3 regions of the Pseudoalteromonas sp. SWXJ133 genome follow, and region 2 is predicted to be linked to each of the others. Evidence: predicted binding sites of a transcription regulator. Region 2 holds the regulator's gene; each other region holds the start of a gene.
What was found. The regulator sigma-54, encoded in region 2, starts transcription at its own class of promoters, with help from an activator protein. The targets are predictions, from matches to a motif close to GTTGGCACGNNNNTNGNNT.
Positions count from the first base shown of each region.

Region 1: the regulator sigma-54 is predicted to act here: its motif matches at 4,101-4,119, upstream of I6F40_RS17660 (TorF family putative porin).
Region 3: the regulator sigma-54 is predicted to act here: its motif matches at 4,915-4,933, upstream of flgJ (flagellar assembly peptidoglycan hydrolase FlgJ).

Region 1 is NZ_JADYXJ010000030.1:9,763-17,393, forward strand. Features, by position in the region: gene I6F40_RS17640 (AsmA family protein) at 1-1,779, opposite strand, end outside; gene I6F40_RS17645 (hypothetical protein) at 1,993-2,412, shown strand; gene I6F40_RS17650 (helix-turn-helix transcriptional regulator) at 2,421-2,621, shown strand; gene I6F40_RS17655 (hypothetical protein) at 2,777-3,940, shown strand; gene I6F40_RS17660 (TorF family putative porin) at 4,218-4,904, shown strand; gene I6F40_RS17665 (Bor/Iss family lipoprotein) at 4,959-5,261, opposite strand; gene I6F40_RS17670 (Bor family protein) at 5,290-5,601, opposite strand; gene I6F40_RS17675 (ABC transporter permease/M1 family aminopeptidase) at 5,805-7,631, opposite strand, start outside.
Region 2 is NZ_JADYXJ010000003.1:112,543-120,173, reverse strand. Features, by position in the region: gene rapZ (RNase adapter RapZ) at 1-558, opposite strand, end outside; gene ptsN (PTS IIA-like nitrogen regulatory protein PtsN) at 577-1,029, opposite strand; gene hpf (ribosome hibernation promoting factor) at 1,034-1,321, opposite strand; gene I6F40_RS03430 (RNA polymerase factor sigma-54) at 1,348-2,847, opposite strand; gene lptB (LPS export ABC transporter ATP-binding protein) at 2,917-3,642, opposite strand; gene lptA (lipopolysaccharide transport periplasmic protein LptA) at 3,639-4,184, opposite strand; gene lptC (LPS export ABC transporter periplasmic protein LptC) at 4,174-4,728, opposite strand; gene kdsC (3-deoxy-manno-octulosonate-8-phosphatase KdsC) at 4,725-5,276, opposite strand; gene I6F40_RS03405 (KpsF/GutQ family sugar-phosphate isomerase) at 5,277-6,248, opposite strand; gene I6F40_RS03400 (calcium/sodium antiporter) at 6,252-7,220, opposite strand; gene I6F40_RS03395 (ATP-binding cassette domain-containing protein) at 7,476-7,631, shown strand, end outside.
Region 3 is NZ_JADYXJ010000010.1:13,903-21,533, reverse strand. Features, by position in the region: gene I6F40_RS09545 (flagellin) at 1-332, opposite strand, end outside; gene flgL (flagellar hook-associated protein FlgL) at 613-1,872, opposite strand; gene flgK (flagellar hook-associated protein FlgK) at 1,875-3,881, opposite strand; gene flgJ (flagellar assembly peptidoglycan hydrolase FlgJ) at 3,883-4,878, opposite strand; gene I6F40_RS09525 (flagellar basal body P-ring protein FlgI) at 5,261-6,355, opposite strand; gene flgH (flagellar basal body L-ring protein FlgH) at 6,366-7,049, opposite strand; gene flgG (flagellar basal-body rod protein FlgG) at 7,066-7,631, opposite strand, start outside.

The sequences.
Region 1 (7,631 bases), on a different contig from region 2:
CCCCTGTCCTTCGATTGATCCAACTATGCCTGTAACCAAACGGTAATTAACTGTTGTTTGTGGTAAATCAACATCGCCTTCACCTGATATTCTTATGAGTGGGCTAATAAGTGATAAATCAGTATTTTTACCAACACCATTAGTAAAGTTAAAACTTCCCGTTAGTGCAGAGAAATCTGTTTGCTCTGATTCTTCAAACCCGGTATCCAGCCCTTCAGACGCAGCACCAAAGTTTCCTGAAATGAGTTCCTTACCTTTACGAACCATCTCAGCTATATTCGCACCTTTTACAGCTCCATCAGCAAACTCAAATCCAAGTTTTCCGTTAAGCGCACCAATAAACGACTTTTGACTTTGGCCAGTTGTGTTTAGGTTCCAATTTAAAGACCCCTTACCCATTAGCTTGTCAAAGCCTGCCCCATCCGTTAATAAAGGCTGCGCATCTATACCAGCTAAGTCAAAGTTAGTTGATATTTTATAAGGTACTTGTTGTGCGTTTACATTGATAACGCCTTTACCTGACCCTTCATAAGCAGAAAAGCTATCTAGGCTTAGTTTTGCAATGCTATTTTTTAAAGCAACAGTAAATTGATTTGCGCCCAACTTAATATCATTAGCTTTTAATCCACTTGAACGAATAACTACATTCGCATCTAGTGAATTTAACGCACTTAGATCAATTTTAGTGTCATCCCATACTATTGGCTCTGCAGGTTTATCATTTTGCTCTACTGGCTCTTCTTGTTTTGCTACTGCTTCAGGTAGGTACGGGTTTAAATCAAGCATACCTAAATCAATATCAGCATTTACAGCTAAACGCTTACCTAGGTTAAGCTCGCTCTTACCTTTTATTTCCAATGCGTCTAACGTCGCAACTAAATCGTCTAAATTAAATTCCTCACCTGCTAGGTGCATTTTACCGTTTACACTGAATGCGTTAAAAGCATTGTCTTTAGCGTCTAACTCTACACCTTGCCATTTTGCAATACTTTTAACAGACTCACCGCTTAGTGATAACTGACCTTTAATATCTTGTCCTTGCCCAGCGATGCTCCCTTCGAACGTTAGATCAACTAAACGAGAATCTAAGGTTTGTTTAACATTAAAAGTAGCACCTTCAATTGCTTTAGCAGGAGTATCTAATTTTATATCAAGCTCAAAACGCTCCTGCATATAAGTAATACCCCCTTTTACTTCTAATGTTTTACGAAGTGATGGAAGTAAAATAGCGAGTTCTAAATCACTAATTTGTTGCTTAGCACCTGTTAGACCATCTAGATAAGTAAATGTGCCGCCATAAATAGCAACCTCACCTAACTCAATATCAAAGTTATCTGGAAGCTTTATCGCTTCACCTGATTGGCTTTGCTCTTTAGGTTGCTCTGCAACTGCATCAAACAACTGCCAATTAGCTTTACCATTTTTGTCAGTTTCTAATAGGATATTTGGTTCGTTTATAACAAACTTATCTAATTTAAACTCACCACCAAATAATGAAAACCAAGGTATGTGTACAGCAAGCTGTTTCATACTCGCCATATCGGCGCGCGAACCTGATTCCATATTTGCAAAATGCACGTCGTTAAGTTCTAACTTTAATGCAGGGAATACGCTAAGTGTTTTATCACCTTTAATAGTAAGAGTGCGCCCAGTTGTTTGTTCTACCTGCTGCGACACTTTATTAAAAATAGTATCAGTAGGAATTAAAAACGGTGCGGCAACAATTAGTGCTATACATAGTAAAAGTATTACACCTACAATTTTAAGTAAGGTTTTCATGATCGTCCTTTCAAACGTGCAAATAATGTTCTTATCATAGCGAGTGTTAGCCTTAAAATCATTGTAGTTGATGTAAAAAAGCCACTAAAACCATTTTACCTGTTATATATGAATCTTTCCTGAAACATTTTGATACCTTTAGGTTACAAATAAATATTGACCCAATGAAACCTTAAGGTTACATATTGTAAAAATTTTAAAAGGAAATGAGCTATGTCTAATTACGATATTAAAAGTGAAGAAAAATTTATGGACCAAAATGCGTGGTTTTCATTGTTCATGGGGGTCACTTTATTAATCATTAGTGTTTACCCAATGCTTAATCAAACATCAGCCCCACTATTGTTTTTAGGAACTGCTGCTTTTTTAGGTTCATTCTTTATGTTTGTGATCAGAGGCGGGTTTACATGGAGAATGAAATACCACCTTACATATAAAGATGAGTATTTAAATACCATCGACACTATTGCCTATAAACATGTTGTGCTTGGCTTACTTTTTAGTATGGGTGGCGTGTACTTACTCTCCGATACTCTTGCTTTAGAAGTATCTCACAGCATGATGGCTACATTTTACCTTGCTGTAATGAGTCTAATATACGGCGTATCAATTCTTTGGCAAAGCAAGGATTAGGAGCAAAAGTGCAAAATAAAATTGCAAAATACCGCAAAGAAGCAGGCCTTTCTCAACAAGACTTGGCTGATCTAATTGCGGTTTCACGTAAGACTATTAGTACAGTAGAAACGGCACGATTTACCCCTTCGGTAATAATCGCTCTAAAAATAGCAAAGCATTTTAATACCTCAGTTGAAAGTCTCTTTGTACTAGATAAAAATGATTGATACATGTAAAGCGTTAGTCTCATTCTATTAGCAAAAACACCGATTTAGCTACTTCAATTACAACGTATGGAGGACAGCGCTGTTGTTATCAGCGTAATTGCGCTAAAATAGACCAGCAAAAAAAATATATATCTAAACCGGAGATTCTACAAGGCATGAAAAAACTGCTAATTTCACCGTCAAAAATGACGCTAGGCGAACAAGAAAATCAAATCTATCAGAACATTCTGAAGCAATCTTCAGAATTAAGCCTTAACCTTATGGCCGTGAAAGTAGAAAACCACCCTGATGATTTTTTACCTTGGTGTTACGAATTGCTAAGTGCAAGCAGAGATCGTATGAACTACGATTTGCTAGAGCCACAGCAGTTACCAGTACTTAAGAAGCTACACGATCAGCTTATTTCAGCTATCAGCTTTTTACAGGTTAAAACTTTACGTATTGCTCCGTGGCCTGTTGTAAGTGTATTTGTAGAACAACACAAAGACGTTATTGCACTTGACGAACAGCTTCGTTTGGTAGACTACATCAAAAGCATTCGTGAACAGTCTCTTAAAGATATGATTCCTGAAGACTTACTTGCGTTTAGCGGTAAGCACATGGCATCACTTGATCCAAGCACATACAACTTTGACGTTGAATGGTTTGCATCTACAAAGAGTGCAAAGAGCTTCCATCAAATGCTTGGTGATTTACCAGGTGCTTTTGACGATGCACTAGTGAATATTCCACTTGAAGGTGATATTACTCAATACGAATATCAACAATTTGTTGCTGCTTATTCAAAAATATTCACCGACAATAACGAAAAACCAACACTTGCGCCTGCAACACGACTGCTTGCAATGCGTCGCCCTGATTTATTTACTCCGATTACAAATAATCGATTAGATGCATTATGTGGTGCCCTTGGTGTTTCTAAACTTAAAAATAGTGATTTTGAGCGTTACTGGCAAGATATCGTAAAAGGTATTCAAGCTATGTCATGGTACAAAATGGCTAAACCTAGTAACGAGTTAGAAGAACAATTGGTTGCTATTAAAGCATTAATTCCATGTTTCTTTCACTACGCTGATGCTAAAACACCAGATAACTCTAACTACATTAAACTGCTAACCAAGCCTAAACGTACTACAACTACAACAGGTAAAACTCAGCGTAGAGGTAAAGAGTCTGCAGAAATATTAGTAGACCGTGCTCTTGCTGCTGACGATATTCCTGAACACATTCGCAGTAAACGTGATTCAATTGTGAGTGAAGTACAAAAAGGTCGCAGCGTAAACGAAACAATTAGCCTTATGCGCACTATATTCGGTTAAAATCTTCTAATTTAGCCGTACTTTTATGGTGCGGCTAGGTTAATTTATGCACCAGCAATGTGCGCAACATCTTTCTTCATGTTATATCCCTATCCTATTCATAAAATTCAAGCTCATGTTTTTAATACATAAAAAATAATTTTTAATAAAAAACAATGAAGCTGGCACACACAGTGCAATTATCCCGTTAGTTAAACAATAAAAAGCCGTCAGCCTGAAGGTTCCAATTACATAATAAAAACCTTGGCGAGCAAAAATCATATAACGGGAAATGGACATGCTAAAACTAAAAAAAACCATCGCTATAAGTGCTATAGCATTAATGGGCGCAACATCTTTAACGTCAACAGCCGTACATGCTGAAGTAACTGCTAATGCAGCGGCAACATCAAACTACTTATGGCGTGGTCAAGAGCAAACTGGGGGCGATGCAGCTATTTCAGGCGGTATTGATTATGCCAATGAATCGGGCTTTTATGCAGGTACTTGGGCTTCAAATGCATCGTGGGCAGATGAAATGACCTATGAGCTTGACTTATATGCAGGCTTTGGTGGCGATATTAACGAAAGTGTTAGCTACGATGTTGGTTATATTTATTACGCTTACCCAGACGCAGCTTCTGAAGCAGACGCAGATTTCTCTGAAATTTACGGTAGCATCAGTGTTGAAGGCTTTACCTTTGGTGCTTCTGTATTAGCAACATCAGCTGCAAGTGGTGATGATACAGACTTTGGTGATTCACTTTACCTGACAGCTGACTACGGTTTTACTGTTGGCAGTAACGGCACTGAAATGGCACTTCACTTAGGCCATTACTCTGGTGATTTTATTGGCGATGATAATATCTTAGATTACGGTGTATCAATTTCGAAAGACGGTTTTACTTTTGGTTTGTCTGATACAGATATGGATGATTCAGATATTAAAGCTTACGTTGCTTATTCTGTAGACTTTAATTTATAAGAAAGAATGTGTTACTTGCTGCAACACGAAGGGCCTTTTGGCCCTTTTCTCGTTTTATAGCTGTTTTGCCTTAAATGGTACCTTATTACATTGTACTTCTACTGTTTTAGGGTACCAAGCTGGGCCGATTTGATTCACAACCACCTCAGCTAAACCATTAGTAAACGATTTATACGTATGAGCGCTTTGCCATTCACCTTGTGGGCAATGTGTTGTTAAATCTAACGGCTCTGATCCCTCGTACAACGCAAGTGCAAAATTATGATGCCACTGTGAGCTTTTTAGCGTTTTATTGCTTACTTTGCTCTGTATACCGTTATCAAAGTAAATATTTGTACACCCCGTTAAAATAATCAGTGTGCAACCGGCTGCAAATAGCTGATACTCATAATGTCTCCCCTAGTATTTGCTCTTGGCACCACACTTTAATGGTATGGGGCGAGTATATTCCAAGCGTAATTAAACTCAGCGCTCCATCGCTAAACGTTTGTTGTGACTGCATTTGAATAACCGGTGTATTTGAACATATTTGTTTTACGTCTACCCGCTGCTCACCCACTAATCCCCATAAATAAAATGGGCGGCTATCTTCGAAATTAGCTTGGCTCGTTATTTTTGCTGTTGCCTGTGGCTGAATGGTTACCACAGAACAAGCACTGAGGCTTAATGCTATCGCCCCTATAATTAATGGTTTCATACTCTTCCTTATAAACTAAATACCAGTAAGGTAACTTTATAAGAAAACATAAAATATTAGCGTAAAAAGCTGTGAGGAATATGTAGAATCGCTATGAAGTTTTATACAATTTATTACACATAAAGGCCGCATAAATGCGGCCTTTGAAGTAGTTAACCTGTGTACAGATTAGTTAACTAAAAGAATAGTTATTTAAATAGCAGTTAAAACTTAGCTAAGTTGTTTTTACTGTCTTTATCGACCAGCTTAATGTAAGGATCAACCCCCGCAAATAATGGTTTTTCTTTTACTTTAAGCTCAATAGTATTGGTACCAGATACTATTTGATGCTTTTTCGAGTAAATAACAAAGTCTTCAGCTAGTAAGTTTTCAGGGTCGTCGCTAAACAATGCAATATCAACTAGCTCATCGAGCGGCTGTTCAGTTTCTTCACCTTGGCCATCCGCACGCTGTTTAACGGCTTCTACGCTAAGTGTTACAGTATAAAATCCTTCGCTATCAACGCTATCTGTAACTGAAACGTCTTTCATCTCAAGCTCATACAAAGTGATATATTTAAACTGATCGTCAATAAAACTTTGTTCTGCTTGCGTTGCGTCTTGTTTTAAATAGCTAAGTAAATCAAGCGTAGTTGGGTATGGCGTTGACTGGTACTGAAATTCATTTAAAAATGCTTTGAGTGCATTGTTTAAACGTTTTTCACCTAAACGATCATAAATCGCCATCATCACAACTGATCCTTTATTGTAATGAAGATATTGTTGCGACTGTGTTTTATATAGTGGCATTTCTTCAAAGGCTTCCCCTGTACGCCCTATTAAGTACCTATCAAGCTCATATTTTAAAAACTTACGTAGCTTCTCTGCGCCAAAGCGTTTCTCAAGCACCATAAGCGCACTGTACTGTGAAAGCGTTTCAGAAATAACCGCGCTCCCCTCTACATTAGCCGCCGATACTTGATGCCCCCACCATTGGTGCGCTACTTCATGTGCGGTAACATAGTAAGGGTAGTCAACTTTACTCTCATCTCTTAAGTCTGTAATAAACCCTATGCTTTCGGAGTATGGCACTGTATTGGCAAAACTTTGTGCAAACGAGCGATATTTAGGAAATTCAATAATACGTAGTTGTTTATGCTGATACGGCCCAAATGCTTGTGTAAAGTAATCTATCGAGTCTTGTACCGACTCAATCATACGGTCAACATTCCATGCATGATTTTTGTGGTAGTACACCTCAATATTTACCCCATTATGCTCAACCTTTTTACTTTCAAGTTCTGCCGAAAGCACCGCGTAAAAGTTTAAAATGGGCGCATCCATTTCATAAACAAAGGTACGGCGCCCCTCTTTTACACTTTCACTTTGTAAATACCCTGGGGTAATAGCAAATTGCGACTCGTCGGTCGTTACCGTCGCCTTAAAGTTAATAAACCCATTAGCTGCACCTAAATCACTTTGTGTATAGTACTGACTGTCCTCTAGCTTATGGGCACGTTCAAGTTCTGGTAAATCATGCTTACGACGTTCAAATTTATCAGCTACCTGTAAACCATGGTTATAACCAAAGTTAGGAAGGAGTTCCCAATTATTAATAAAAGTGCCATTGGCAACTAATTGTGTATCAGAGTCTTTATCGGTAAAGGCTGTATGATCACGAGTAACCGACAGTTGCCCTTCTCTTACTTCGTTTGGCATAAGCGGCTGCTCAAACTCAAACCATGCTGAATAAAACGCTGGTAATTTTTCAACTATCTTTCCGCCAGCCATGGCTACATCCCAACTTTTAGCGTGTTGAGGTGAGGTAATCAAAACTCGCGTAATTGGCTCGTTAGAGGTATTGGTAAATTTAATTTTTGCCACAGCACTTAAAGCACGCTTTTTTGGATAAATATCAACAGTTAAATCAACATCGGTCACCATAGGTAGTGCTAAGTCTTTGTATTGTGCAAACTGCTGCTCATAACTTATTTGCTTGTCTTGAAACTCATCGCTCGTAGTAAACTCATTCAAAACTCGCGTGTTGTTATA
Region 2 (7,631 bases):
TAAAAAGCGTGCATCAAATACATAGTCGGCTTCTTTTGGTATGCCGTATTTAAAACCAAATGATTCAAACGTGACAATCAGTTGCTTATCTTTTTTACCTAAAATCTTTTCACGAATAGATTCAGCAAGTTGATGAACACTCAAATCAGTCGTGTCTATCATAAAGTCGGCGCGAGTGATTAATACATCAAGTAATTCTTTTTCTTTTTTGATGGCTAAATCAAGAGGCAACGAGTCAATTGATAGTGGGTGTAATCTACGAGTTTCAGAAAAACGTTTGATCAATGTTTGATCGTCGCTATCTAAATAAAATAACGTAGGGTTTGCAAAGCCTGGCAAGTATTCAAGAATATCGTTAAATTCATCTTGTTGTTTAGGGATGTTACGCACATCAATGCTAACAGCAATTTTATCGTAGCTATCAGACACACTGCGAACTAATGAAGGAAGCAAGTTAACTGGAATATTATCTACGCAATAATAACCTAAATCTTCTACAACGCGTAAAGCAACCGACTTTCCAGAACCAGAACGGCCGCTTATGATAATTAACTCCATTTAACACCCTTTATAAAACTATGATTGATTGACAATAACTTGGTAAAGCTCAGTATCTGATTTTGCACTGCGTAACTGTTTACAAAAATCTTTGTTGTTTAGTTTATCAGCAATGGTTGCTAGAGTCTTTAAGTGCTGCTGGTTATCGCCATCTGGTACGATGAGTGCGACGAAAATATCAACAGGGCGATTATCGATCGCATCAAAATTTATTGGAGTTTCGCTAACGAGTACTAAAGCCAAAGGCTCTTCTGCACCGCTCATTCTTCCATGAGGAATGGCAATGCCACGCCCTATACCTGTACTACCCAATTTTTCTCTGCTCATTAAAGCATTAAGAATATCTTGTTGCGGTAGGTACGGAAGTTTGTCGTGAGCAAGTTCGCTAATGAACTCTAAAATTCTTTTTTTGCTATTAAAAAGGACCGCAGCTTTGCTGCAGTCCTGGCATATAAGTGAGCTTAATTTCATCATATTAGTGTCGAGCAAGCTTCTCTTTGTGTTTAATTACTTGTCGATCGAGCTTGTCGATCAACGAGTCAATGGCGGCATACATATCTTGATGTTCTGTAGAGGCAAATAGCTCAGCACCGCTTACGTGTATCGTGGCTTCTGCTTTTTGGTTTAATTTTTCTACATCGAGAATGACATGAACATTATTAATATGATCAGAGTGTCTTTCTAGCTTCGCAAATTTAGTATTAATATAGTCTCTTAGTGAATCGGTTAATTCTACGTGGCGACCAGTTAAGTTTAGTTGCATAAGCATTACCCTCTTAGTTTAGCGTCTTAAATCAAACTTTTACGTTGATTTGACGGTGGAATAGACAGAGATTCGCGATATTTTGCGATTGTGCGTCTCGCTACTTTAATTCCTTGCTCAGCCAATATATCCGCTATTTTGCTATCACTCAATGGTTTTACTGAGTTTTCTGCAGCGATTAATTTTCGGATAAGAGCACGTATAGCCGTAGATGAACATTCACCACCGTTTTCGGTGCTTACATGGCTTGAGAAAAAGTATTTTAGCTCAAATATACCACGGGGTGTGTGCATATACTTTTGGGTTGTTACGCGCGAAATCGTTGATTCGTGCATTTCTACCATTTCAGCAACATCATTTAAAACCATTGGTTTCATGGCTTCAGGGCCGTGTTCAAAAAAGCCTTGTTGTTGCTTAACAATGCAATTGGTTACTTTTAATAGCGTGTCATTTCTACTTTCTAAGCTTTTAATAAACCATTTAGCTTCTTGTAAATGCGAGCGAATAAACTGGCTGTCACCACTGGATTTTACAGTGCGAGACATTGCTGCGTATTGGCTATTAACACGAATTTTAGGCATGCTATCTGGGTTTAGTTCAACAACCCAGCGGCCTTTTATTTTTTTAACTGACACATCAGGAATAACATACTCAGATTCTTCTCTTACAATAGTATCTGCAGGTTTAGGGCTAAGAGTATGTATTAATGTCATTACTTCTTTAAGCTCTTCTTCTTTGAGCTTAGTTTTCTTCATTAATGTACGATAGTCACGAGCAGCTAATAAATCAATATGCTCGGTTAAAATCATTTTTGTTTCATTAATGTAAGGTGTTTCTTTGTCAAACTGGTTAAGCTGAATACACAAACACTCTTGTAAACTACGCGCAGCAATACCGACAGGATCAAACAGTTGGATGCGTTTTAATACAGCTTCAATTTCATCAAGTTCGACTTCGTTATCATCTTCGTTTTCTTGATTAAAGCTTTCTAAAATCTCTTCGCAGCTTAGTGTTAAAATACCTGAATCATCGACGGCTTCTACAATCGCAATAGCAATAGCTTCGTCTGTAGGGCTAAATGGCGTTAGTTGTAACTGCCACATTAAATACTCATGGAGCGTTTCAGTAGAGGCGCCTTGGTATATTGACTCGTCTTCAGGCATTGGACCTGATGATGCTGCAGGGGCGGCACTCATGTACTCATCCCAGCTAACATCCATAGCCATGTCGTCACTTAGCGTGTCTTTTGCAAGTGCTTCACCACTATCTTGTTCATATTCGCTTGGAGCATCATCGGCAGATGCGCTAACAGTTATGTCATCGGTATCAGCTTTTTGCTCGTTTTTACCTGCAGCGTCTTCTGAATAATCTGCCTCTTCAACCTCTAATAGCGGGTTGCTGTCGAGAGCTTCTTGTATTTCTTGCTGGAGATCCAATGTACTGAGTTGCAACAAACGAATAGCTTGTTGCAGCTGTGGAGTCATTGTAAGTTGCTGGCCCATGCGCAGCTGTAGTGATTGCCTCATGTATCTCTAACAATCCTTTTATGTTGTTATAATTAATACTAGCAGATGCTTAAAGACATGGCGTAAATGTTACAGCCTAAATTGCTCGCCTAAGTAAACATCGCGTACTGTTTTATCATTTAATACGTGTTCTGGAGTACCTGATGCAATCAGCTCCCCATGAGAAACAATGTAGGCTTTTTCACAAACATCAAGGGTTTCTCTTACGTTATGATCGGTAATCAATACACCAATCCCACGATTTTTGAGATGTTCTATTATTTTCTTTATATCTAATACCGAAATCGGGTCAACACCTGCAAATGGTTCATCCAATAATATAAATTTAGGATCGGCTGCCAGCGCACGTGCTATTTCCACGCGGCGACGTTCGCCACCCGATAATGCCATACCTTGGCTATCACGAATGTGTTGTATGCTAAATTCATCTAATAATTTATCGAGCGTGTCTTCTCGGGCTTGCTTATTTAACTCTTTGCGTGTTTCTAAAATTGCCATTAAGTTTTGATAAACAGTCAGTTTTCTAAAAATTGAAGACTCTTGTGGTAAGTAGCCAATGCCTAATCTAGCACGACTATGCATAGGTAAAAGAGTAATATCGTTATCATCGATAGAAATTTTACCTTTGTCGCTAGGTACAAGTCCCACAATCATATAAAACGTGGTGGTTTTACCTGCGCCGTTAGGACCAAGTAAACCAACAATACTGCCTGCTTTGACTTCAAGGCCGACGTTTTTGACAACTTCACGACCTTTATAGCTCTTTGCTAATAGTTCTGCTTTTAATGTACTCATGGCTGACCTTTATCGTCTTTTTTACTTTTTTTAGTTTCGATAGGCACTAAAATAGTGTGAACGCGGTCAGTTGAGTTTTCATCTTTTTCGGCACTGATTAACTGTTGTTCTATATCGTAGGTAATACTTTTAGCATTAATTTTTTGTCCTGCTTGCGATACTTCTGCATTACCAACGAGCGTTAAAAAACGTTTAGATACATCGTAACGAACTTCGTCTGCACTGGCGCTCATAGTTGTGCCATCTGATTGCTTCTCTTCAAAGCGAGCAGGGCTACCCGTGGCAATTAATAGTTGCTGGTTATCACCAAGTTCATCGCGCTTATGTACTTCGAGGCGGTCTGCTGTAATTCGGCGATTACCGTGAATAATCTCAACGTTTTTCTCAAAAATACCCACGTTAGCTTTTAATTGGCCTTCTTGCTTATCGGCGCTTATTGAAATTTGATTTGCAGCAGGTTGCGAGTTTTGCTCTGCAGCACTACTATTAAACGCTAGTATAAGTGTAGGAATAATAAGTGATTTTAATATTTTATTGGTCATAATATATGGTTCGCGTATGGTTAATTAGTTTTATCACTTCGGTTTTTAAGTCGGCTTCTAGGCCTTTACCAGTGATTTTTAAATTGGGTCCGGTGATGATAACGGGTTGCTCCGAACGCATTGTTAATAGCTTTATATCTACCTGAATATTATCAGCATTGATTTTGTCTATCATGGCGTTATCGGTTAAGTTTTTGGCAACCACATTACCTTCTAAAATTAATTGCTTGTCTTCGTATAATGTTGCTTCGTCTGCATTTATTTGCCACGTTTGCTTTTCGTTATATAAAGTAAAAATGGGTTTTTCAAAAAATGTAAAACCTAATTGCTGATATAGCTCCATTTTAGCAGCAGTGACTTTGTGGCTAATTTTACCTTGCTCGTCATAGGCTGTTTGTTTGAGTTCAATAGCTATGTAGTCAGGTTTTGCAATAACTTCAGGCTCAGCCTGAGGTGCAACATTAGTTTGTGTAAAATAAGGGTACCAAAGCCAAACCATACAGCTAATGAATAAAACGCTTAATATTATGCGCGCTGCATTCATGAACTAGTGCCTTGTGTAGTTAATGCTTTACCATTTTCAAGCATGAGCAGGTCGGTAAGCTCTCTCACTGCGCCAAAGCCGCCAGGCATTTGCGTTACATAGTGTGATAAACGTTTAATAAGTGGATGGGCATCATTTACTGCAACAGCAAAGCCGACGAATTCCATAACGGGCATGTCAGGACCATCATCACCGATATAAGCAATTTGTTCATCACTAAGGTTGAGTTTATCTTTTAGCTCTTGATAGGCAATGAGCTTATTTTCTTGGCCTTGATAAATATGCTGTACGGTTAAGCTGCTCATACGTTGTTGCACTATTTGTGAATGACGACCAGTAATTACAGCAACTTCAAAGCCACTGTTTATAAGCGCTTTAATGCCAAAACCATCTTTTGTATTAAATGCTTTTAGCTCTTCACCTTGATTACCAAGATAAATACGGCCATCAGAAAATACACCATCAATATCGCATATAAGTAGCTTTACTTTTTTAGCGCGTGCTTTTGCATCATCGCTCAGCGGTTGATAGAGTTCTTCAAATTGCATTTATAACACTCCTGCTTTTAATAGGTCTTGCATGTTCAATGCGCCAATAGGCTGATTTAGCTCATTGACAACGATTAAGCCATTTATACGTTTGTGTTCCATAATATTAAGCGCTTCAGCGGCTAAAATATCTTGCGTAGCCGTAGTACATGACTTAGTCATAACAACATCTATTTGTGTTGTATGAATATCAATTCTTTGCTCTAAAATACGACGTAAATCGCCATCGGTAAATAGGCCTACTAATTGCTGATTATCATCAACAATGGCTGTCATGCCTAACCCTTTAGCAGACATTTCAATAAGGGCGTCTTTAACTGTTTGTGAAACGCTAATAATAGGTGTATTTACGCCGCCGTGCATAACATCTTTTAAAGTGAGTAATAAGCGCTTACCTAAACTACCACCTGGGTGAGATAACGCGAAGTCATCAGCAGTAAAGCCGCGAGCTTCTAATAATGCAACTGCCATGGCATCGCCCATCGCAAGTGTTGCAGTGGTACTTGATGTAGGAGCTAGTCCCAATGAGCAGGCTTCTTTTTCTACTTTAATGCACACATGCACATTAGCAAGGGTCGCCATGGTTGATTGCGTATTGCCAGTCATCGATATCATTTTGGCACCAAGTCGTTTTAAAACGGGAATGATATTTAAAACTTCGCTGGTCTCACCTGAATTAGAAATAAGCATAACCACGTCATTTTTAGTGATCATACCTAAATCACCATGACTTGCTTCACCAGGGTGAACAAAAAATGCAGGACTGCCAGTGCTTGCAAGGGTTGCTGCTATTTTATTGCCAATATGACCTGATTTACCCATACCAATGACAATAATACGGCCTTCACAGTCGTACATTAATTGGCATGCGTTATGAAAATTCTCATCTACATATTGTGCAATATCACTAAGTGCTTGGCGTTCAACATCTAAAACGCGAAGGCCTTGTTCAATAAAATTTAGCGTTGCCATTATTTACCCTACTTGACTAAAAATATACCCTTGGTAACCCAAAAACGCTATTAGCAATAAGCCGCCTTCTACTCTATTGATACGTTGGGTGCCTCTAAAGTTCAATGACATAATAATAAGAGCAAGTGTTGCGCCAATCATAATTAATACGTCTCGGCTTACTAATGATGGGTCAATGGCAGAAGGGTTAATAATACCGGCAAGTGGTAATACCGCTAGAATATTAAATATGTTTGAGCCAACAATATTACCTAGTGCTAAATCATCTTCATTTTTAAGTACACCTGCAACCGAAGCGGCAAGTTCAGGCAAACTAGTACCGATGGCAATAATTGTTAAGCCAATGACTAAGTCGCTTAAGCCGAAGTATTTAGCAATATCTACAGCCGAACCTATTAAAAAATGAGAGCTAACAGGTAGGAGTATCATGCCGACAACTAACCAAAATACCGCTTTTTTCGTAGGTACATCGTTAGGGACGTCGTCGCAGGCTTCTGAGACAAATGGGTCATCTTGGTTTTTTGCACGCATAGATACAATAATTAACCCACCGATGAATACGATAAAGCCAACCAAAAGTGCAACACCTTCATTAAATGAAAAGTAGTTATCTGAGAACACATACCAAGTAGCTAAAGATACGAGCATCACTAATGGCATTTCACGTTTTAATGTACTTGATGAAACTGAAAGAGGGCGAAATAGAGCAGTGATACCTAACACAAGTAAAATGTTTGTAATATTAGAGCCAACAGCATTGCCAACCGCTGTGTCGGTTTTGTTAGCCAGAGCGGCAGAGGCTGAAACCATCATTTCGGGTGCTGAAGAGCCCATAGCTACCACGGTTAAACCAACAATAAGTGTAGGTACACCAAAGTTTTTAGCAAGAGCCGCAGCGCCATAAACAAACCTGTCTGCACTCCAAACAAGAGCTGCAAAACCAAGAATTAAAATAACAAACGAGGTAACCATTGTGTTAAGCCAGTTATACAAAATACGGATGGCGCGAATAGTAACAAAAGCCAAGATGAAAGTATAAATAAAAGAGTAAGGTCAACTACGTAACAATGCTGCTTTTAAACAGCTAATTTAAAAATTTAAGCCGGGGTTAAGCTGTTTTAAGCGAGTCTTATAATCCTTTTCATGGATGTATTACAAAATCTTACGAATTGTTTTTTCCATCTTTGACAAAAAAGCTTTAAAATAGGTGCACTAGTGAACATTTTTATGGAGAGCGACTTGTCGCAATCAATAGTAGAAGTCAAGGATGTTAGCTTTTCGAGAGGCAATAGAACTATATATAAAAATATGAGTTTTAGCGTTCCTAAAGGTAAAATTACTGCGATCATGGGGCCAAGCGGAATTGGCAAAACCACTATGTTG
Region 3 (7,631 bases), on a different contig from region 2:
GATGCACGGTCTACCGCACTATTTGAACCATTGGCTGATTGCAGAGATAAATCACGCATACGTTGCAGAATATTTGCCGACTCTTGCATTGCGCCCTCAGCCGTTTGCGCCATTGAAATACCATCGTTCGCATTTCGTTGAGCAACGGTTAAACCATTTACCTGAGACGTTAAGCGGTTAGCAATTTGTAAGCCTGCCGCATCATCCTTTGCACTGTTAATACGCAAACCTGATGAAAGTCTCTGCATTGAGGTTTCCAGAGCCATGCTAGATTTAGTTAGATTGCGTTGCCCATTGAGTGATGCAACATTTGTGTTTACACTTAAAGCCATTTTACCATCTCCTAGTTTAATCAGAGTGTGGTTCAAATTACTTAGCAGGAACCACGCTTTCTATGACTATAGAAATGCACATGTTGTGCCAACTCGAATTAAATAACCTAACTACTTGTTTATTAACAAATTAACAGTACTAACTTTAGGTAGTATGAGAGGTTTTTAACTTTTTTAGGCTTTATACTTGAAGAGGGGGTTTGCGATGACAATTTTTTGCCGCTTTGAAAAGGCAAGTTATTACCTTTATAAAGTAAAGGTAATAACTGTTGACTGTATCTTATATATAATCAAATAGTGATAGTTTAGCTAAGCGACCAAATGTAGCTTGTGATGCTTGTAGTGCGGTTTCTTGTTTGGTTAGCTCACTAATAGCAGCAGCTGTATCTATCTCGACTAAATCTGACTTGTTTGATTTATTATTTATATCCAAAGCACTATTTGAATCAGTTACTCGCTCCACTACATTCATACGTCCACCAAGGCTCGCTTGAGTAAAAACAACCTGCTCGCTGGCATTTTTCAACTGAATAAGGCCATCTGACAGTGCTTGCTGTAGTCCCTCGCCCTCAAGCTCTTCATCATTTAAGCTAGTAATTAAGTCTTGTAAGGTGTTTAGTACATTTTCTTTATGTGGTTTTTCAAGGCTAAAGTCTAATTGGCCGGGCGCGGTGCCCTCTAAACTAATCTGCATACCTGCAAACTCAATTGGCTCATCTGTTACTTCGCCAATAACAGGTGGAGTTAAAGATGCGCCATCCCGAAGAATCTCATACTGAGCGGGATCAGCTGGTGTTGCACCAGGAACAACCACTACGTTATAAGTATTGATTGTTGCTGAAACAGCAGGGTCGGGATCTGAGTTATAGCTATCTTTATGAAACTTATCAAATTCACCTTGGTTTTCTACGTACACAGTGCCAGAAGTAATAGTACCTGTTGCAACTCCCTGGTTTGAAGTGACATCTAACCGTGCATCTACTTTTTCAAAGGCATTAAAACCATTATCGCTGGATTTAATATCAACCCCTTTTGCAATAGTAATTTCATGTTGTCCTTGATCTCCTTGATATTCATATTTCCCATCGACACTATTAAAGGTATACGTCTGAATATCATCTTGGTAACCAGAAAAAATGTACTCTCCACCTTCTGACTGAGTATTCATTAAGTTAAGTAATGATTTTTGTAACTCTTGTAGCTCTCCTGCAATTGACGCTAGCGCATCTTTGCTGAGTGACCCATTACCTGCTTGAATAGTTAGCATCTGCGCTTCTAAAATAGCGTCATTCATTCCCGATAAAATACTTTCTTCGGTTTCTAATCGACCTTTTAGCTGATTAATATTTTTAGTATGCTGCTCATTCGTTTGAATTTTATTTGAATACAACATTCCTTGAGATATTGCTGCTGGGCCTTCTGAAACAGTTAAATACTTTTGCCCTGTATTTACACGTTCTTGCGCACCGGCCACACCTTGTTGGTTATCGAGTATTTTATTAATATTATTTTGATACATTAAGTTATTTGATAAGCGCATAATTACCTCGCAGCACTGAGTAAAGTCTCAAAAATAGAACGAGCGGCAGAAAGCACCTGAGCTGAGGCCGCATAAGATTGCTGAAAACGTAGTAAATTGGCTGCTTCTTCATCAAGGTTCACACCAGATAAAGACTCGTACCATGCCTCTGATTGCTCAGCTAACGCATCAAATGCGGCTCCATTCGTTCTAGCCTGACTAGTTACCACACCAATTTCAGTAACCAATCCTGCATATGCTTGGTTAAACGTTTTATGATTATCGGCACTAGTACTAGTGACTACATTTTGACGCACTAGGTCGCCATTTTGCAATTCAGCGAGTTTTAAACCGTTACGATTATCATCAAAGCCACCTTCATTAAATTCTAGAGTAAAACTATCGCCAGCCGCCGGTGTACCTTCAATATTAAAGTCAAACCCATAAGTTGCAAATGCGCCGCCAGCTTGATTAAGCAGATTATTAGCCGGAGGAATTATTGTAACCGTCGTGGTATTTATGTTGTCTGAAATTATATACTCGTCTGGATTCGCTGTTTTTACTATATTAATAGGTCCATTCGCTAATGCTAATGGGGAAGTAGTAAAGCTACCCGTTGTAACATCGCTAACTTCTCCTGCAGAAATGGAAGCCGTGCCTGTGTTATCACCATCTGCAGCGGTTCTCACTGGTGAGGCAAGTGCTAAGTCTTCACCGCGCCCAGTAAGCAAAGATATGTTACCAGCCGCACCTGAGTTTAACTTTACTTGAAATTGATCTCCTGCATTTCCAGCACCCACTACACTTATTTGCAAACCAAAAGACTCTCCGCTCACAACTGTTGACGAGTCAATAACACCGGCCACTACATTAGCTAGTGAAGGATTTCCAAGCGGCTCACCTTTATTGTCAATTGGTTGAATACTGACTTCATTAGGATTTGCTGTATAAGTAATAATAAAATCACTTGCTGGTAACTCACTACCCATACCAGGCTCTACAGTGGCAGTAATACTGGCCGTACCTGTATTGTTTTGATAAGGAAAGCCTCCAACACTAGGAATTTCAAATATATCACCGCCAAGCTGACCACTTGCATCCATACCTAAATGATTTTGTTGATTGAAAGAATCAGCTATTGCCAGCCCCATTTGACCTAGTTGATTTTGTGTAGGGATTAAAATATCATCTCGAAAAGCAAGCAATCCACCAATTTTCCCTTTTAATTTACTAGCATCAACATCTAACGGCACCGCTTTTCCACCATTAACATCTAAGCGAAGCTCTTGAAAGTTAGGATCTGGGTCTGCACTCATAGAAAATAGATTAAAAGTACCATTTTGCATAACGACAGCTTCACCGGTTCCCATAAATACAAGCTTTTCACCATTTGGCCCATCAAGCGTTTCAATATCTATTAATTCAGATAAGTTACGTATCGCTTTATCACGCTCGTTGTAAGCAGAGCTAGCATCTGAGGCACTATTAGTACCATTAATTCCGACAATTTCTTGATTTAAAGAGCTAATATTTTCGATTAAAGTATTAGCTTCAGTGGAGAATATTTGTAATTGCTCATCGACTACTCGTTTTTGTTCAACTACAATCCCCGAAAGCCTATCCATCTGGTCAAGTAGGTTTTCTGCATCACTCATAACTAAAGAGCGAGCTACAGATGATGATGGTTGATTGAGTGCTTCTTGAACATTATTAAAAAATGAATTTAAGCTCGTTGATACACTATTTGACTCTTGTGAGAATAGTGTATCAATTCGGTTTGCTTCACTTTCAAACTGATCAAAAAATGTTTTATTTGATGTATCTCTGTTTAATTGTTTTTGTGCAAATTCATTAAGTAAACGGTACGTCTCGCCTCTCCCCACTTGATTATCAATCATCGTGGTATGTTCGGTCCGTTCACGTACGTAACCTTCCGTGTTTACATTGGCAATATTTTTACTTGTCGTTTGCAGTAAATCAGAACTTGCTCTTATTCCAGAATTTGCAATGTTTAATAAATTAAACGACATATTACTTTACTCCTTGGCGGATCACGCTTGTTGCAATATTTTTAAGCTCAGTACTATTAAGTACTTGTTTAATTTTATCCGCATAATTTGGGTCTGTTGCATAACCAGCTTTTTGGAGAGAATCTAAAAAATCATTTGGTTTTGCTGTATTTTGTAATGCTTCTTTGTAGCGTGGGTTTTGCGTCAAAAAATCTACAAAATCATTAACGCTGTCTTTAATTGAATCATAAGCTCTAAAGCTTGCTTGTTTTTTAACGGGTGTACCTTGCTCAAATTCAAGCGTTACTTTGCTTGCTTTATCGCCTTCCCAGCTTTTATCTGACTTAATATTAAATAAGTTATTTGAACTGCCGCCATCACTTTTATTAATGATATGCTTGCCCCAACCTGTTTCAAGTGCTGCTTGTGCAACCATAACGGCTGGGTTTAAACCAATTTTTTTAGCCGCTGTTTTTGCATGCTCCCACACTGAACTTACAAACTCTTCGGCAGTGTCGAAGTTTGCCTTATTGTCATTCGACTTAGCCTCTTCTGTAATTTTGTTATCAGTTAATGGAATGGTTTCTTTTTTATACTGTTGATGCGGCAACTCTGTGCCTGCACGCTGATCACTTAAAAAATCATTGCTCGTTCTGAGTACTGAGCTTGGCGTGTAGTTTTTAGCATCAGGGGAGAGTTGTTGAACGATTAAATCAGCCAGCCCTAATGAGCCATTAGATGACAATTCAGATGAAAGTTGTTGGTCGTGCATTTCTTCAAAAAACTTTACGCTACTTGAATTAAATGGGCTTTCTTTGTCCTCAAATGCTTCATTTGCTTTGCGCATACCTTTGAGCAACATTTGCGTAAATATTGCTTCAAATTGTGCAGCCGCTTTTTTAAGCGCAGCTTTAGAAGCATCTGTCGATGCGTCGCCACTTGTTAAGGCTTCTTGTCGAAGTGAGTTTAAGTTGCCTAAATCAAAAAAGTTTTGCTTATCGAGGTGGTTCGTTTCCATCGGCTTTTTGACACAAAATGAATAATGCAGTTAAAAATGCAAAAATTGAGCCACTACCAAACAAAACGATAAAGATAAGTATAATAATTTTGAGTTATACCAATTAGCTTAATTAAGTGATCTGTTTTGAGGCAGGAAAACCTTGTTGATAGTAGGCAAAAACTTCGTTGTTTAATTGTTCTCTGCAATTGCGCCTGCGTTGCGATACCTTGTGCACCCATGCGGTCGTAAATGAGAAAAGTTTAACGCAGCTAGCGTCAGTTTTGCCCTCTTCAAAATGATTAAATATATTGCAGATTAGTGTACTATAAATAAAAGAGCCCTATATCTTGTTTGAAAGATATAGGGCTTTAAGTAATACGTAATTTATGTGCCTAAAGATTTAAATAACAACTAGCTGGCCATTAATTGCGCCCGCTTCTTTTAATGCCTCTAAAATAGCCATTAAGTCACCAGGTGCTGCACCCACTTCGTTAATTGCACGCACTAAATCATCTAAGCTCACACCTGGATTAAATACAAATGCCCGCGAGTCATCTTGATTTACATCTATAATACTCTGCTGCGTGACAACAGTATCCCCTGCACCTAGCGGGTTTGGTTGCGTCACATTTTGTTGCTCTGCAATTGTTACTGTTAAGCCGCCGTGAGTAATTGCTGCAGGTTGAAGCTTAACGTTTTTGCCTATAACAATAGTGCCAGTACGCGAATTAACTATTATTTTAGCTGCCATATCAGCTGGCTTAAATTCTAAATTTTCAAGTGTTGATAAATACGATACACGTTGCGAGGCATCTCTGGGGGCAACAACACGAACGGAAACAGAGTCAATTGCTTGCGCGCTATTTGGACCAACCAAATCGTTAATTGTTCTTTCTAAACGTTTAGCCGTTGTAAAATCAGGACGGTTTAAATTAAAGGTAATAAAGTCACCTTGCATAAACGGGCTTTCTACGGTGCGCTCAACAGTTGCGCCATTGGGTATACGACCAACAGTGGGAGTGTTCATAACAACTTTACTACCATCTAAGCCTTCAGCTCCAAAACCACCTACAATTAAGCTACCTTGCGCAATTGCGTACACGTTACCATCTACACCTTTTAAAAAAGTTTGTAATAAAGTACCACCACGTAAGCTGCCTGCACTGCCAATAGAAGAAACAGTTATATCTATTGTTTGCCCTGGTTTTCTAAATGCAGGTAGTTCAGCATGGACTGCAACAGCCGCAACATTTTTAATTTTAGGACTTTGAGTTGAAGGTAATGTGATACCAAAGTTATTCAACATGCCTCTAAAACTTTGTTGAGTATATGAATTTTGTTCGCCAGTACCAGGTAAACCTACTACTAAACCATAGCCTACCAACTGGTTTGAACGTACCCCTTCAACCATAGATACATCTTTTATGCGCTCGGCATTGGCAGTAAACTGCCAGCCTAATAATACAATTAAGCATAAAGTTTTAAAGCTGTTCATGTGACTACCTCTAAAATGGAAACAGCGAACTGCTAAAGAAACGTGTGAGCCAACCAGGACTTTGTGCTTCTTGCGTCTGCCCTTTACCTGAGTATTGAATACGTGCGTTAGCAATACGGTTTGATTCAACCGTATTATCGGCGCTTACGTCTTGAGGGCGAACTAGCCCTTCTAACCGAATAAACTCTTCGCCTGTATTAAGCGTTAGCCACTTTTCGCCACGGATCACTAAGTTTCCGTTTGGTAAAACGCGCATTACGTTAACCGAAATATCACCCACTAAACTGTTTGATTGATTTGATTTTGAGTCACCTTTAAACGACGAGTCACTACCAACACCAAACTGAATGCTATCACCACCTATATTTACAGGTAGACCGCCGAATCCAATAACAGGGTCTAAGCTTGCTTCGGTTTCTTTGTCTGTTTCTGTTTTAGCTGCTTTTGTTGCTTGAGTTGACTCTTGCAATTTAACCGTAATTATATCGCCAGTACGCAGTGCTTTCTTATCAGAATACAAATCGTTTGATGTATGAGTATTAAATAGTGAACCTGTTGCTACCATCGGCTCTAAAATAGGCTCAGGGTACATAGGTGCGTAGTAAGGATCATCCTGTACTATTTCACTATTTTGCGTTGACATACAACCACTTAAAAATAATGTGCCTGCTGCAAATAAAATAATATTACGCATAATTCCCCCCGCACTATTAAAGCTGTTGATTGATGTAACTCATCATTTCGTCAACAGCCGAAATTACTTTTGAGTTCATCTCATAAATACGCTGAGTTTCAATTAAGTTTACCAGCTCTTCAGTTACATTTACGTTTGATGTTTCAAGTGAGCCCTGAATAATGCTACCTAATCCTTCAACGCCTGGGTTACCTTGCACTGGAGCGCCACTTACAGCTGTTTCGGTATATAGGTTTTGACCAATTGGCTCAAGACCCGATGGATTAATAAAGTCACTAATAGTAAGTTGACCAATGACAACGTTGTCGGCTTGGCCTGCAATACGTACAGACACTTCGCCATCTTGAGAAATAGTTATTGACTGAGCGTCTTCAGGAACGTTCATTTCAGGCTGAATAACATAACCTGCTCCCGATGTCACAATTCGACCATCACCATCAGTAGTAAACTGACCATTGCGAGAATAGGCGATATTGCCATCGGGTTGAAGTACTTCAAAAAAACCTTCGCCAGAAATCATCCAATCTAACGAATTTTCAGTGGTCAACATGTTACCTTGCGTAAATTCTTTTTGGTTGGCTA